3 regions of the Lutispora sp. QWL-02 genome follow, and region 1 is predicted to be linked to each of the others. Evidence: riboswitches for the same ligand, from Rfam matches in the RefSeq annotation. Region 1 holds a riboswitch; each other region holds the start of a gene.
What was found. A riboswitch is a leader RNA that binds a small molecule or an ion and turns the genes downstream of it on or off. The one in region 1 is predicted to bind cyclic di-GMP.
Positions count from the first base shown of each region.

Region 2: it holds a riboswitch for cyclic di-GMP, as region 1 does, so the genes downstream of both, AC4HCY_RS15095 (glycerol kinase) here and AC4HCY_RS18940 (signal peptidase I) in region 1, are expected to answer to the same signal.
Region 3: it holds a riboswitch for cyclic di-GMP, as region 1 does, so the genes downstream of both, AC4HCY_RS04850 (chemotaxis protein CheX) here and AC4HCY_RS18940 (signal peptidase I) in region 1, are expected to answer to the same signal.

Region 1 covers NZ_CM177762.1:3,967,175-3,971,785, reverse strand. The annotation lists gene AC4HCY_RS18945 (Tex family protein) at 1-1,117, shown strand, start outside; cyclic di-GMP riboswitch class II at 1,292-1,375, shown strand; gene AC4HCY_RS18940 (signal peptidase I) at 1,638-2,204, shown strand; gene AC4HCY_RS18935 (TasA family protein) at 2,359-2,889, shown strand; gene AC4HCY_RS18930 (TasA family protein) at 2,928-4,010, shown strand; gene AC4HCY_RS18925 (hypothetical protein) at 4,106-4,611, shown strand, end outside.
Region 2 covers NZ_CM177762.1:3,180,071-3,184,681, reverse strand. The annotation lists gene AC4HCY_RS15100 (cysteine desulfurase-like protein) at 1-966, shown strand, start outside; cyclic di-GMP riboswitch class I at 1,144-1,229, shown strand; partial or broken gene AC4HCY_RS15095 (glycerol kinase) at 1,469-1,667, shown strand; gene AC4HCY_RS15090 (AAA family ATPase) at 1,719-3,200, opposite strand; gene AC4HCY_RS15085 (hypothetical protein) at 3,200-3,742, opposite strand; gene AC4HCY_RS15080 (DUF378 domain-containing protein) at 3,903-4,097, shown strand; gene AC4HCY_RS15075 (aspartate aminotransferase family protein) at 4,126-4,611, opposite strand, start outside.
Region 3 covers NZ_CM177762.1:1,103,106-1,107,716, forward strand. The annotation lists gene AC4HCY_RS04835 (amidohydrolase family protein) at 1-476, shown strand, start outside; gene AC4HCY_RS04840 (amidohydrolase family protein) at 467-1,618, shown strand; gene AC4HCY_RS04845 (hypothetical protein) at 1,985-2,203, shown strand; cyclic di-GMP riboswitch class I at 2,481-2,564, shown strand; gene AC4HCY_RS04850 (chemotaxis protein CheX) at 2,685-3,152, shown strand; gene AC4HCY_RS04855 (serine hydrolase) at 3,258-4,346, shown strand; gene AC4HCY_RS04860 (MATE family efflux transporter) at 4,427-4,611, shown strand, end outside.

The DNA.
Region 1 (4,611 bases):
TTATGCCACACCTCCGCAGAATAAAGTGGAGGAAGCCAAAGAGGAATTGAAAAAGCTTATCAAAAAGCATAATGTAGAGATAATTTCTCTGGGAAATGGTACGGCTTCAAGAGAATCTGAAAAAATATGCGCAGAGATCATAAAGGAAACGGATAAGCCACTGCACTATATTGTGGTCAATGAAGCAGGAGCTTCGGTGTACTCCGCATCTGAGCTGGCGGCAAAGGAATATCCGGATGTAAATGTTTCTTTAAGGGGTGCCATATCTATAGGAAGAAGGCTCCAGGATCCTCTGGCGGAGCTGGTCAAAATAGATCCGAAATCCATAGGAGTAGGCCAATATCAGCATGATGTGTCTCAGAAAAATTTATCGGGAGCCTTAAACGCTGTGGTGGAGGACTGCGTGAACTCTGTCGGGGTAGATCTGAATACTGCCACTCCGTCTCTTCTGCAATATGTATCCGGCATAAACTCTGCAGTGGCAAAAAATTTGGTGGCCTATAGGGAAGAAGTCGGCAAGTTCAAGAGCCGAAAGGAGCTTTTGAAGGTGAAAAAGCTTGGAGAAAAGGCCTTCGAACAGTGCGCGGGCTTCCTGAGGATACCCGAATCCCAAAACATACTGGATAATACGGCAGTGCATCCTGAATCCTATGAAGCAGCTACGATACTGCTTGAAAAGCTGGGATGTGATAAAAGCGAGCCCAAATTACTGGCAGAAGTCCTGCAGCAGGTCAACGGCCTTAATGTTGAAAAGCTTTCGGAGGAGATAGGTGTAGGAGTGCCTACATTGAGGGATATAATAAAGGAACTGCAGAAGCCGGGCAGAGACCCAAGAGATGAGATGCCTAAGCCCATTTTTCATACCGATGTGCTGGAAATGAAGGACCTGAAGCCGGGCATGATACTTACAGGGACCGTGAGGAATGTAATAGATTTTGGAGCCTTTGTGGATATTGGCGTCCATCAGGACGGTCTGGTCCATATATCGGAGCTGGCAGATAAATTTGTTAGGCGTCCCATGGAAGTTGTACAGGTTGGGGACATTGTAAAGGTCAAGGTGCTGGAGGTGGATCTGGAAAGAAGCCGGATAAGCCTGAGCATGAAGGGCTTGAACTGATCCGGTCCGCCGCCCTGAGCGGCAGCAAAGGAATGAAAAAAAAGGTATAATCGGAAGAAAAAGCAAAGAACCAATAAAACATTGTTTTAAAAAAAATATAAAACGACAACTGAATATAACAAAATTTGCCTTCCCACCTATAGTAATATAGTCCTGTAGAAAATAAGTCCTTTATACTATATGGGAGGCAATGAGATACACTTTCTAAATGGGCACCTGGAGTGTATTTAGCCAATGGTGCAACCGACCCATCTACTTACAAATGTAGGTGGGTTTTTCTATGTGTGCCAGGCATGGCTTTAAAATAATTATTTTTCTCCTTCGATGGCGCTTATCATTTATTTGGAGCAAATGCATAAAATATTTCCATAGAATAAAATTCTAAGGAATAAAAAAGATGGAAAAGTCAATACTATAGCTGCAAATATAGTAAAAAATTCCTATGTATATAGGAATAAAACCTTATTCATGTCCATATATTTAACTAAAAAAATCAGAGGGATACGGGGGGAAGGAACGATTGATAAAAAAGTATATCAAAATATTCTTTGATGTGGTCTGTGCAGCCTTGGTTTTGTGCCTTGCACTTTTTATTTTTTCCTCTTTCAAAGCGAAATCAGATCCAAAGCATGTTCCCGGTATCGGAAGCTTCAAATTTATGTATGTTCTGACGGGCAGCATGAGCCCTGCTATTAAGCCGGGAGATATGATAATAACAAAGGCTGTAAAGATGGAGGAACTGGATAAAGGGGATATCATAACCTTTAGAGCCTCCGGAAACACATTGGTGACTCACAGGATAACAGATAAAAATCCGGACGGAAGCTTTGTCACCAAAGGAGATGCTAATAACGTAGAGGATTTAGACCTTAAGGCCAATAGCGAAAACATCGTAGGCAAATACATTTTCAGGATACCCAAAGGGGGATATGTGACCAAATTCATCCAGACTCCCATCGGCATGGTGCTTTTTATATTGGTACCCGTAGGGGTGCTGGCTGGAGGAGAGATAAAGAATTTTCTAAAAGAGATGGATGAAGAAGAAAAGAGTAAGAAAGAAGAAAAAGCTGAGGATATAAGGGGCTAGCCCTTTATCAACATATATGCCCGTTAAGGATATGAAAAATACATGGGAAAGGAGTAATTTGGATAACAATGAATTTTTTCGTTAAAGATGGAGGATGACAGGGCTTAGGTTTCGGTATCAAAAAAAATAATTTAAAAATTGGGAGGAAGAAAAAATGAAAAAGAAAGCGATAATCAGTTTAGTATTGATAGCAATGCTGGCCTTTGGTATAGGTGCAGGATCCTTCGCGTGGTTCACAAGCCAGGCAACAAGTGCAGATAATGTGTTTACGGCAGGTACATTGGAGATTAAGGCTAATGAAACAGTTCAGTTTAGCAAAGATATTTCTAATATATATCCAGTTTGGTCCGATTCCAATACCATAAAAATTAGCAATACTGGCACATTGCCTTTGAAGTTTAGGGTAAGCATGACAACATCCAATGATACGGGGCTGTTCAGCGGCAATCATCCCCTTCAGATTAAAATAAATGACGGTGAGTGGGTCAATGTTGGAGCATTCCAGCCTGTAGAATTCAATACACCTTTAGCAGCCGCAGGAGAAACAGATTTAGTTATGAGTTACAGACTTCCTGAAGGAGCAGACAATAGCTATCAAGGTAAAGCAGGCACACTAAACTTTACTTTTGATGCAACCCAGACCGAAAATCCAGGATGGACTCAGCAATATACCCCAGCTAATTAATTGTGCAGCTTGCTAAAAAGTAAATAGGAGGAGATTGAATGAAAAAGAAATTTCTCGCTATGATGATAGCCGTAACTATACTCTTTAGCTTAGCTGGGGTCGGCACCATGGCATGGTTTACCAGCCAGGCAGCCAGCACAGCAGCGTTCCAAGCAGGCACATTGGAGATAGAAGCCGGTGGTGGAGAAGGCACTATAGCAAACTTTACAATACAGAATTTGCAGCCATCCTTTAATTACGAAGCTGAAAATGACAGAAACGAGCCGCCGCAATATGCCTATGATCCCGAAAAAGGATATTTTGACCTGATAAATAAAGGTTCATTGTCCTCAAAGGTTTATAGATTGACAGTAGAAAATGTAAGACAGAATAACCTGACGGGAGAGCCGGTTAGCGATGCGTTATTCAATGATTTCTTGAAAAAACTGTATGTAGCTGTAACCGCAAAGGCTTATGATGGCGTTGAAGATGATATCCTCTATGTAGGGAGCCTCTACAAAATGATATATGACAACGGAGGATATTTTGATCCCTTTATTTTTATGAATCAAGGAGATAATAGAAAGGTTGAATTTGCAGTAGCCCTTCATAAGAGTGCAGGCAACGAATTCCAGAAGCTAGGATTGAAGGCCGACTTCACTATACATGCAATGCAGGTAGAAGAGCCTCTGCCAGGTGAAGAGAATCCGACACAATATGCTGCATTATATAGCGGTCAGAACTTCTCGTTGAAAGCCAGAGAGGAATATCATACAGACGTTTATAATTCCCTGGATCCTGATGTAGGTTTTAATGGATACGGATATACCTTCCAGTTCAACGAAACCCAAAAGACATTTAAATCTATGGAATTAGAGCTCCGTCATGAGTCTGATAATAATCATGATGTGAAAGTAACAAGAGTCCTTCTGGTATTAGACAGATTGACTGAATTGGAAGGGTTGAATAGGAAGGATGTTGACTATAAAGAGGTATTGGGCTCCAACAATAAATATATATATATTAAGAAAGACGCTTTCTCATCTGATTGGAAATTGGTAAACGTAAGAGCCACATATACCAATGGTGATAATTCTGTTATAGATACAGAATGGGTGCCTTACTTTATAAATGCAGACTAAATAACTTCCCTATCCGCAGCCGGCATCATGGCCGGCTGCGGATAAATCCTAATAAGCGTTTAGCCCAAGGAGGTAGATAAAAGAGAGGTGTTTTCATGAAGAAAAGATTGATCTATATAATTCTTATACTATCCATAATGATGTACACATTAGGCCGCGGCTCCATATCATGGTTTATGAGCACTGCTTCCAGCGAAGCCAATGCCTTTACCGCAGGCACCCTCAATATGGCTATAGGAGAGGGGGAGAACGGTTCAGGGCAGATCGACCTTGGAGGACTGGCGCCTGATAGGGTATTGGAGCAAAGGACAAAGATAGTAAATAAGGGGACATTGCCCTGCGAATTATATGGTATAAGATTTTCCCGGGACAGTATTGCCGGACTGACCGATTTGTCGGATGCTTTGAATTTTCATATCTATTTTACCCATGGCAAAGATAAAGATATAACTGCTTTAGACATTCCTGTATTTTACAATTATGTAGATACTATAAAAGAAGACCTCATAATTTTTTATCCAATAACAGTTGAATCAGAAGATGAAATAACCATGGTATTCAGGGCTGAACTGGATCTGATGCAGATAGAAGAAAGACATCG
Region 2 (4,611 bases), 790 kb from region 1:
AACCTTGCTTCTGCTATAGCCAGAGATCTTAAGCCCGGGGATGAAGTGATTATTACTGATATAGATCATGAGTGCAATAGAGGACCCTGGGAGATGCAGGAGGAAAGGGGTATAATAATACATAATGTCAAGGTGGATCTGGAAAAGTGTATAATTGATATGAACGACTTTAAAAGCAAGCTCAATGATAAAACCAAGGTTGCAGCGTTCAACTATGCTTCAAACGGAGTAGGGACTATCAGCGATGTGAAGACAATGGTTTCAATGGCTCATGAAGTAGGAGCACTTACTATTGTGGATGCAGTACACTATGCTCTTCACGGCCCTATAGATGTTAAAGACTTGGATACGGATTTCCTTTTCTGTTCTGCATATAAGTTCTTCGGTCCGCATATTGGGGTACTATATTCCAAAAAGGAGAAATTAGAAGGGCTAAGGACTATAAAAGTTAAAGAACAGGATGATTTTGCACCTTATAAATTTGAGACCGGGACATTAAATCACGAAGGAATAGCAGGAGCTGCAGAAGCTATAGAGTTTATTGCTTCTATAGGCGAGACCTACGGAAGTGAATTTGAAAAAGAGTTAAAAGGCTTCATAGGCAGAAGAAGAAATGTGGTCGCCGGTATGTTGGCTCTGGAAGCTTATGAACAGCCGATAACAGAGCATTTTATAGATGGATTGGAAAGAATACCGGGAGTTAGAATTTATGGTCCTCCAAAGGGATATCCAAGAACTTCGACAGTATCCTTTACCATGAAAAACAAATCTCCGAGAGAAGTAGCCGAATATCTTTCAGACAGAGGCATATTTGTGTGGGATGGAGATTTTTATGCTTCAAAACTGGTCAGGGTTTTAGGCTTGAGAGAGAGCGGCGGGCTGGTGCGTGTAGGGCTTGCTCCATACAATACGATGGAAGAGATAGATAGAACGCTGAATGCTATCAGAGAATTAGCGGAGAAATAAAATTCCGATGCAGCTTGTTTTAGTGCTAGATCTGGATAAATATACTGATAGCCTTATAAATAATAGCCTATAATACCTGCAAATTATATAAAAAAACAGGGTCTTTAGTGCTAAATAAATGTATATTTAGACATATGTCCACGAGTTGAATACAGGAATATAATTCAATTAAACAAAACTTGATAAAGGCAAACCCATCGAAAGGTGGCGACGCAAAGCTATAGGGGCTACAGTGAAGATTACTAAGCCAGCCAGTTGCCGTGCTAAATAATGTGGATGCGTTATTTATAAAGTCGCTATCTTATGATTGGCGGCTTTATTTAGTTCAATATGCATATAATCAAGCGTTGCTGTCGGCATTATGAAAGGCATTTTTCGCCATAACGGGGAAGGGGTGAGAAGTATTGGGAATAGTTATTGCAGCATCATTTTTTATTTTTGTTGCTTTATTCTTTATATCTACTTATCTTATAGTAAACAGTAAAGAGATTGTATAGATTCAAGAATGATAGAGACAACTGCGTTGGGTGCCTCATATTTGGCGGGTCTCGGTTCAGGTCTTTGGAACAGCAAGGATGAAATACAAAAGGAATGGACTTCTTGATAGGATATTCATACCATGCATGAGTAATGAGCTGAGAAATGAAAAATATATAGGATGGGAAAAGGCTGTGGAGAGATCTATGGAATGGTGCAAATAAGCAAAAATATTGTCATCCTCAGGCTTATAGCCTATAGAATGACAATATTTTTTATGCGGCTTCTTTTTTGATCAAAGCTCTTAGCTCATCACCGGACAGAGTTTCTTTATCCAATAACTCGCTGGATACATCCTTCAATATTTGTATGTTTTCATTCAATAGAGAAAGGGTGCTTTTTTCTACCTCTCCCAATATGGATGAAATAGCATTGTGAAGTTTTTCCTTTGGCAAATCTTCGGCCGATATTATGCCTAATTCAGACATGCCTCCATATACTATATGGCGGGCAAGGTCCGATGCATTCTGAAAATCGCTTGACGCTCCTGTGCTTCTGGAGCTCAACAGAACCTCTTCGGCCAGAGCTCCGGCTAAGGATACTGCGATGCGGCCATTAAGGTAATCACAGGTATAAAGAAACATATCGTCTTCCTGTGTATTGCGCACATAACCAAGAGCATTGCTCCTTGATGCAACATTCACACTGGCTACGGAATGCGGGAATAAAAGCTCTCCTATCAGAGCATGGCCTGATTCATGTATTGCAATTCTAAGCTTCTCATCGACACTGGGAAGCCTGTCAAGCTTTTCTCCCATCATAACCTTTTCAATAGCATTTTTAAAATGCACGGAAGATATTTCTTTTGATTCATCTCGCATTGCCAATATGGCCGCTTCATTGGCTACGCTTTCCAGCTGGGCTCCGGAGAACCCGAAGGTATCCCTTGCTATAGCCTCTATTTCGACTTCTGCGGATAAAGGCTTATTCCTTGTATGGAGCTTTAAAATATGAGCCCTTCCCTTTTTATCGGGCAAATCAACCTTTACAATGCGGTCAAATCTTCCGGGGCGCAGGAGCGCCGAATCCAGCATATCCGACCTATTAGTCGCTCCAATCACAAGGACTTTTACCTCATCGTCAGAAGAAATTCCGTCCATTTGGACCAAAAGCTCGTTGAGTGTCTGATCGTGTTCCTGGTGGCTGTGGTTTTGTCCTCTTTTTCCGCCCAGCACCTCGATTTCATCAATGAAGATTACGGCACTGTGCCTGTTCATCCTTTTTGCAGCTTGTTTGGCCTGGGTGAATAGCTGACGAACCCTTTTGGCGCCTACACCTACATACATTTCTACAAATTCAGAGCCGCTGGCTGATAAAAATATGGAATTGGTGTATTGAGCTGCAGCTTTTGCCAATAGAGTTTTTCCTGTTCCAGGGGGCCCGTTCAATAATATACCCTTTAATGGGCGAATACCTAAGGCTTTTAGCTTGTCATTGCTTTTTATGAATTCAAGGGCTTCCCGCAGCTCATTTTTAGCTATCTCTTGTCCTCCTATATCGTTGAAAGAAATGGAGCTATCCTTTCTTCCTTCGCCAACAGAAGAGCTTTTTACTTTTAATAGCTTGCTGTCAGTGATAAAATATATTGCTCCTGCAAAACCTATAAGAAAAATTAAAGGCAATATATCAAACCCAAGCAAACTTAAAAATACAATTATTGCTGCAACTGCACCAATAATATGTTCCTTATAATTCATTATTTTAAATCACCTGCTTTCTGTGTTTGTCTTGGTATAAGCTTGTACAAAGATTTATCGTTTTTAGTTATATGCAGGTATATATATTTACTATCGATGTTTATTTTAGATTCGCCGCCAATAGATTTTGCTATAGCATCACTCTTTTCTACAAGACTTGGGAAGCTGCCGTCTATTAAAGCTTTTTCAATATAAATGCTTATATCCGAATAAAGCTTTTCTAATTCATCGCTGCCTGTATCCTTGATGTTTATCTTATATGCTTTACCTTTTAATGCTTGTATAGCTTTTTCATTGATCTCTGCATATGTCTTTTGAAAATTGGAAATATTATTTAAAGATATATTAATGATTATTGGCTCATATATTTTTGATGGTTTTTCTAAAACAACGTTTTGAACTCCATTTATACTTTTAAGTCCGCTATTCAAAGGCATAGCTACTGAATAATTTTGCCATAGAAAACGTGCTCCATATAAAACGAGCAAGGTAGCAATAAATGCTAATGTGCCCTTAATTATTTTTGTGGCCTTTATGTTCATAATCCACCTCCATGTTTACATAATATTATAACACGGTTTTTAATTATGGACTAATGACAAATATTTGAATTGATTGTATAAAGATAATAGGTATTGGAAAAAATTATCATACATAAGTATATATAAGAAATATTTATGTTAGGAAAGGGAGGTGAATGGTATGGATAGGCTTTCACTAATATTGGTAATTATAGGAGCTTTGAATTGGCTTTTGGTTGGTTTATTTCAATTTGATCTGGTAGCCGCTCTTTTTGGAGGGCAAAACGCTGTGCTTAGCCGTATTATCTATACATTGGTCGGATTAGCAGGTCTATGGTCAATAAGCTTATTGTTCAGAGACCGTCAAAAGGCTTAAAAAGAAGAACCTCCGAATTTCGGAGGTTCTATTTATCTATAACTCGGCAAAGTATTTCAAGACCTTTAACCAGTTCTTCTTCATTTATTACAAGCGGAGGCAGCAGTCTAATTACATCAGGTCCGGCAGTGAGTACCAATAACCCATTAGATAAGGCTTCTTTTTGAACCTTTGCAGCGTCTCCTTGAATCTGTATGCCTATCATAAGTCCTTTTCCTCGGACCTCCAGTATAGTATTGCAATTGTTTTTTAAGAATTCTTTTATGATATCTCCCTTGGTTATTACGCTATCCATAAATGCTTTATTGCATATCTTATCCAAAACAGCCAGAGCCGCTGCTGAAGCCACAGGGTTGGCGCCGAAGGTGGAGCCATGATCTCCCGGCTTGAATACCTTGCCTAATTTTTCATTGCATAGCACCGCTCCCATGGGAAGGCCGGAAGCAAGGCCCTTTGCAACGGTCACAATATCCGGTTTTGCATCAAAGTGGTTGTAGCCGAACAATAAGCCTGT
Region 3 (4,611 bases), 1.6 Mb from region 1:
TGAAGGATTTCGATATAGATGTAGTATTTATAGGCGCCTTCGGCATTCATAAGGATGTCACCAAGATACTCGGCAGGAGGGCAGGCATAGTTCTTGGAGATTTGACCTGTGCCATGTCGTATAAAAACTCTATAGTAGACTTTTTTGCAATAAAAAGATTGGTAGAAGAAGATATGGATATTGCCATCAGTTCTTGCGGAGATAATGCAGCGTCAGGCAAAGAATCTCTGTTATGGAATGCCATATTATATTACAAGAATGGCCTGGACAGTGAAGACGTACTCAAAATGATTACCTCAATACCTTCTAAAATATTGGGTGTTGATAATAGGATCGGTTCTGTTGAAATAGGCAAAGATGCTGATTTATCTATATGGTCTGCTAATCCTATTGAGACATATGCCGCGAGGGCTGAAGCAGTCTATATAAATGGTGAGAATATCCTAAATTCCAGGAGGGTTGCTTCATGCTGGTGATTAAAAATGCTAAAATATATACTTGTTCCGGAAAAGTTATTGAAAAAGGAGATATCCTTATTTCTTATGGAAAGATAAAAGAGGTTGGTGTAAATTTAAAATGCAGCTGCAATAATGTGATTGATGCGGAAGGCATGGTTGTAATACCGGGAATTATTGATGCCCACAGCCATATAGGTGGTTTTGGCACCGATATGAGCGATCAGGATTTGAATGAGATGACAAAAAATGCTACTCCGGAGGTCCAATCAATATATTCTATCGATACCGGTTCAAAAATGTTTGAGAGAGTCAGGAGAGCCGGAATAACAACCTCTGCAATTGCTCCGGGAAGCGGCAATGTGGTGGGCGGCTTAGTATGTGCAGTAAAATCCTATGGCAACAGTATTGAGGATATGTGCATAAAAAACCCTGTAGCTTTAAAAATGGCCTTAGGCGGTAATCCAAAGGGAGTCTATGGTAAGCGCAACCAAGTGCCTATGACCAGAATGGGAATCGCGCAAGTTATGAGAGAGACCCTTATTAAGGGAAAGGAATACATGGATAAAAGGGCAGGAGCTAAGGATGATGGATCATCCATGGTGCCTTATGATACAGGGTTGGAAAATGTCTGCAGAGTGCTTAGAAGGGAAATACCCATCAAGGTCCATTGCGAGCAGTTTGATATGCTTACAACTATTAGGATAGCAAAGGAATTTAATGTGGAGTTTACCCTTGATCATGCTTGGGGAGCCGGTGATTTTATTGATGATATAGTCGACTCGGGCTGCAGAGGAGTTATTTATGGACCTATTGGTGTACCTTTACTGCCGGGGGAGTGCGGCAAAATCGACATAGGAGTCCTGGTGGAATTGGACAAAAAAGGAGTAAACTGTGCGATAATGACTGACGGTCCCATATTAAACCCGGAGGTAATCATTATACAAGCCGGTGAAGTAATTCGTTTTGGCGGAGATATAGAGAGAGTGCTCAATATGCTGACAATCAATCCTGCCAAGATATTGGGCATTGAAGACAGAGTAGGTTCTATTGAGGAAGGTAAGGATGCAGACATAGTTATTTTTAAGGGGATGCCTGCGGTAGATACGAATGCAACTGTTGCCTATACAATTATTAATGGTGAAGTAGTATATAAAAAATAAAGATGAATATAGTTCAAGCTATGTAGAAGGAGAGAAATGGAAGTATTCTTAAAGATACACATCTAAATCGATTCATGCCTTCTATATAGTCTCACAGTTGCTACCATCTGAGGTGAAGCATTTGACATTGAAGGGTGTGAAAACTATAATTGAGTTAAGATTAGGGGGCAATTATGTAAACTGTATTTTATGATGCCTGTTTACAGATTACCTTAATTTTGAGCAGTGACACTATATTAAACATTTAGATACAGAGTTTCTTAACCTCCTATATCTTTCTATGGATTAGGAGGTCTTTATTTTCTTTATATTATGAGGTTTGGAGCTTGCACGTTATAAAATAATTTTAAAGGAGCGGATTATCAAATGAAACCGGATCAATGCGAAGAATATGAGTGCAGCAGCTATAATTATGGGGACAAGGTAAGATTGAAGACGGATTGGTATCAGAAGCATGGATTTCCTTATAAGAAAGGAAGCTGTTTCAAGGTTTATTATCAGTATTTCGATTGGATCGTAACAAACAGAGCCGATTTTCACATAGCTGATATAGAACTGGTAGAAACCAAAGCTAAGACAGCATAGAACCACATTTGCATACATGCCTGACATCCATATAACGCTCAGGTTCCTCCTCATGGCACAGTTTCTTCATCTCAAAATACCTATATACTTTTTTAAAAGACCTGTCCATAACCTCTGGTGGATTATGTCATTTCTTCAATAAAGCTCTCCTGTAAAGGTAAACGACTCAAGGATTGACAACCTAACTTCACGATATAGCCTGTTATGCAGCATGCCGAAAAGAAGATAAATATTGACATATCAATTTTCAGATGGTAATATAAAAATAATTTGTATAATCAATAATGGGCAAACCTGTCGAAAGTCAGGGACGCAAAGCTACGAGTCTAATGTGGGACACTACGATAGTCGGGCTGCAATAGGAGTACTGTCTTATTCAAACCGTGGTAAATTTGTACTATGGTTTTTTTGATTTGTAAGCGGGATTGGTGTATATCCCGTTTAAAGCAGCAAAAATTACATATAAAAGGAGAGCCAGTAAATGAACGTTGAATATATAAATCCATTCATCACAGCAAGTCGAAGCGTGATAAGGCAAACCACTGGATTTGAGCCTGCCATTGGAGAGCTATATGTTAAAGCCACACCATATACCGGCGACAAAGTTATGATTATAATAGGCCTGGCAGGTAAAATTCGCGGAAATGTAGTAGTATCTTTTGATTATGAAACAGCTTATAAGATCGTTTCTGCAATGATGGGCGGAATGCCTATACAGACCCTCGATGAAATGTCCAAAAGCGCCATTGCAGAGCTGTGCAATATGATATTAGGGAATACGGCAACAATTTTTTCGAAAAAAAATATTCATGTGGATATAACGCCTCCCACAGTCTTAACCGGAGATAACATGCAATTAAGTGCAGCTAAATCAACGGTTGTGTGCATACCCTTAATATTAGACGATAACGCTAAAATAGAACTGGATATATCATATGTAGAAAACTGATAGGTAAAACAGTCAATTTGATGTAATATCCACCCGTCCTACAGCATATCTAAAATTCAGGAGAACTTTTGTTGCTTCTTAATTTCTGGAAGGCTGGGTGGTTTCGTGAATAATAAAAGAATCTTGACTTTCATTCTTATTTTATCATTTACTTTTACCTCTGTTATTTTGCCATGCTGCGAAGGGCTTACAGAGCCCAATGCATCAGCTCAGCAAGACGAGACAACAGGAGACGCGGTGCAGAAAAATAGGCTGCCCTTCGAGGGGTTGATAAGTGATCCGGATTGGCAGGAGGACGGGCAGGACTCAGAGATAGAAGAGCAAAGGATGGCAGAGGCGGAAAAGCGCTTCTATGATGATATTGATGCCATGGTAAAGAAACAAGTGAATAGCTTTGCGAAAAACGGCGGAAAAGGTACCATAGGCATATATATAAAGGAATTAAAAACAGGCTATGAATATGATTACAACGGCAGCAAGCTATCCGACAAGTTTGAAGGCGAGGGCTTTTTCCAGACGGCGTCAACCTGCAAGCTGGCAGCGGCGGCAGTGGTATATTATTTAAATAATTTGGGAGAGTTGGATATCGATAAAGAGTATACGGATGAAATTACAGGAAGCAAGTATAACATGAAGCAGCTCACCTATAAGATGATAACTCATTCCGTTAACGGATATTTTAATACATTGCTGAGGCATTTCGGCAACGTTAAGCTCAATGAAGTTTTTTTAGAGCTGGGGCTGAAGAATACCTATGTATATAGTGAGATAGGCCCTGCTCCGGCTATGTCATATAATGAAAACATCAAAAGGTACGGCGCCAGCAAAGGACCCAGGACCACGCCAAGGGATCTGGGGCATATCTTGGATCTGCTTTATGAGGGCAAGACCTTCGGGGAGGCTAACAGCAAATATTTTGATGAATCCCTGAGAAACAATATTTACAGCAACAGGCTGCCCCAGGGCATCGGATATAAATCTCCGGTAGCCCATAAGACGGGAACCAATGACAGCGGCGTATATAATGATGCAGGCATAATATATTTGAAGGATAATCCATATATTATGGTTGTTATGAGCTTAGGCAGCCAAACATCGGTGCAGGCTGCATATAGGGCTCTGGCAAAAGAAATATACAATTATATGGCAAAGCGAACAGCTGTTGAGAATCATTCACAGGCTCCTTTAAATTGAAGGAGCCTTAAATTTTTATTGGAGTATTTATCAGTGTTTGGTACAATATATATTGCGAAAAAGATTATTTGGAGGATCATATGGCTTTGATAGATAAAAGAATGGACAGCAGAATCTTTGCTTTGGCATTGCCTGCAATCGCAGAGATGATGGCTCATACGCTTGTCTGGACAGCTGATACCGCAATGGTAGGAAGGCTTACGGCAGCGGATATTGCAGGTGTAAACTTAGGGGTACAGATCATGTTTACCCTGGGCAATGTCAT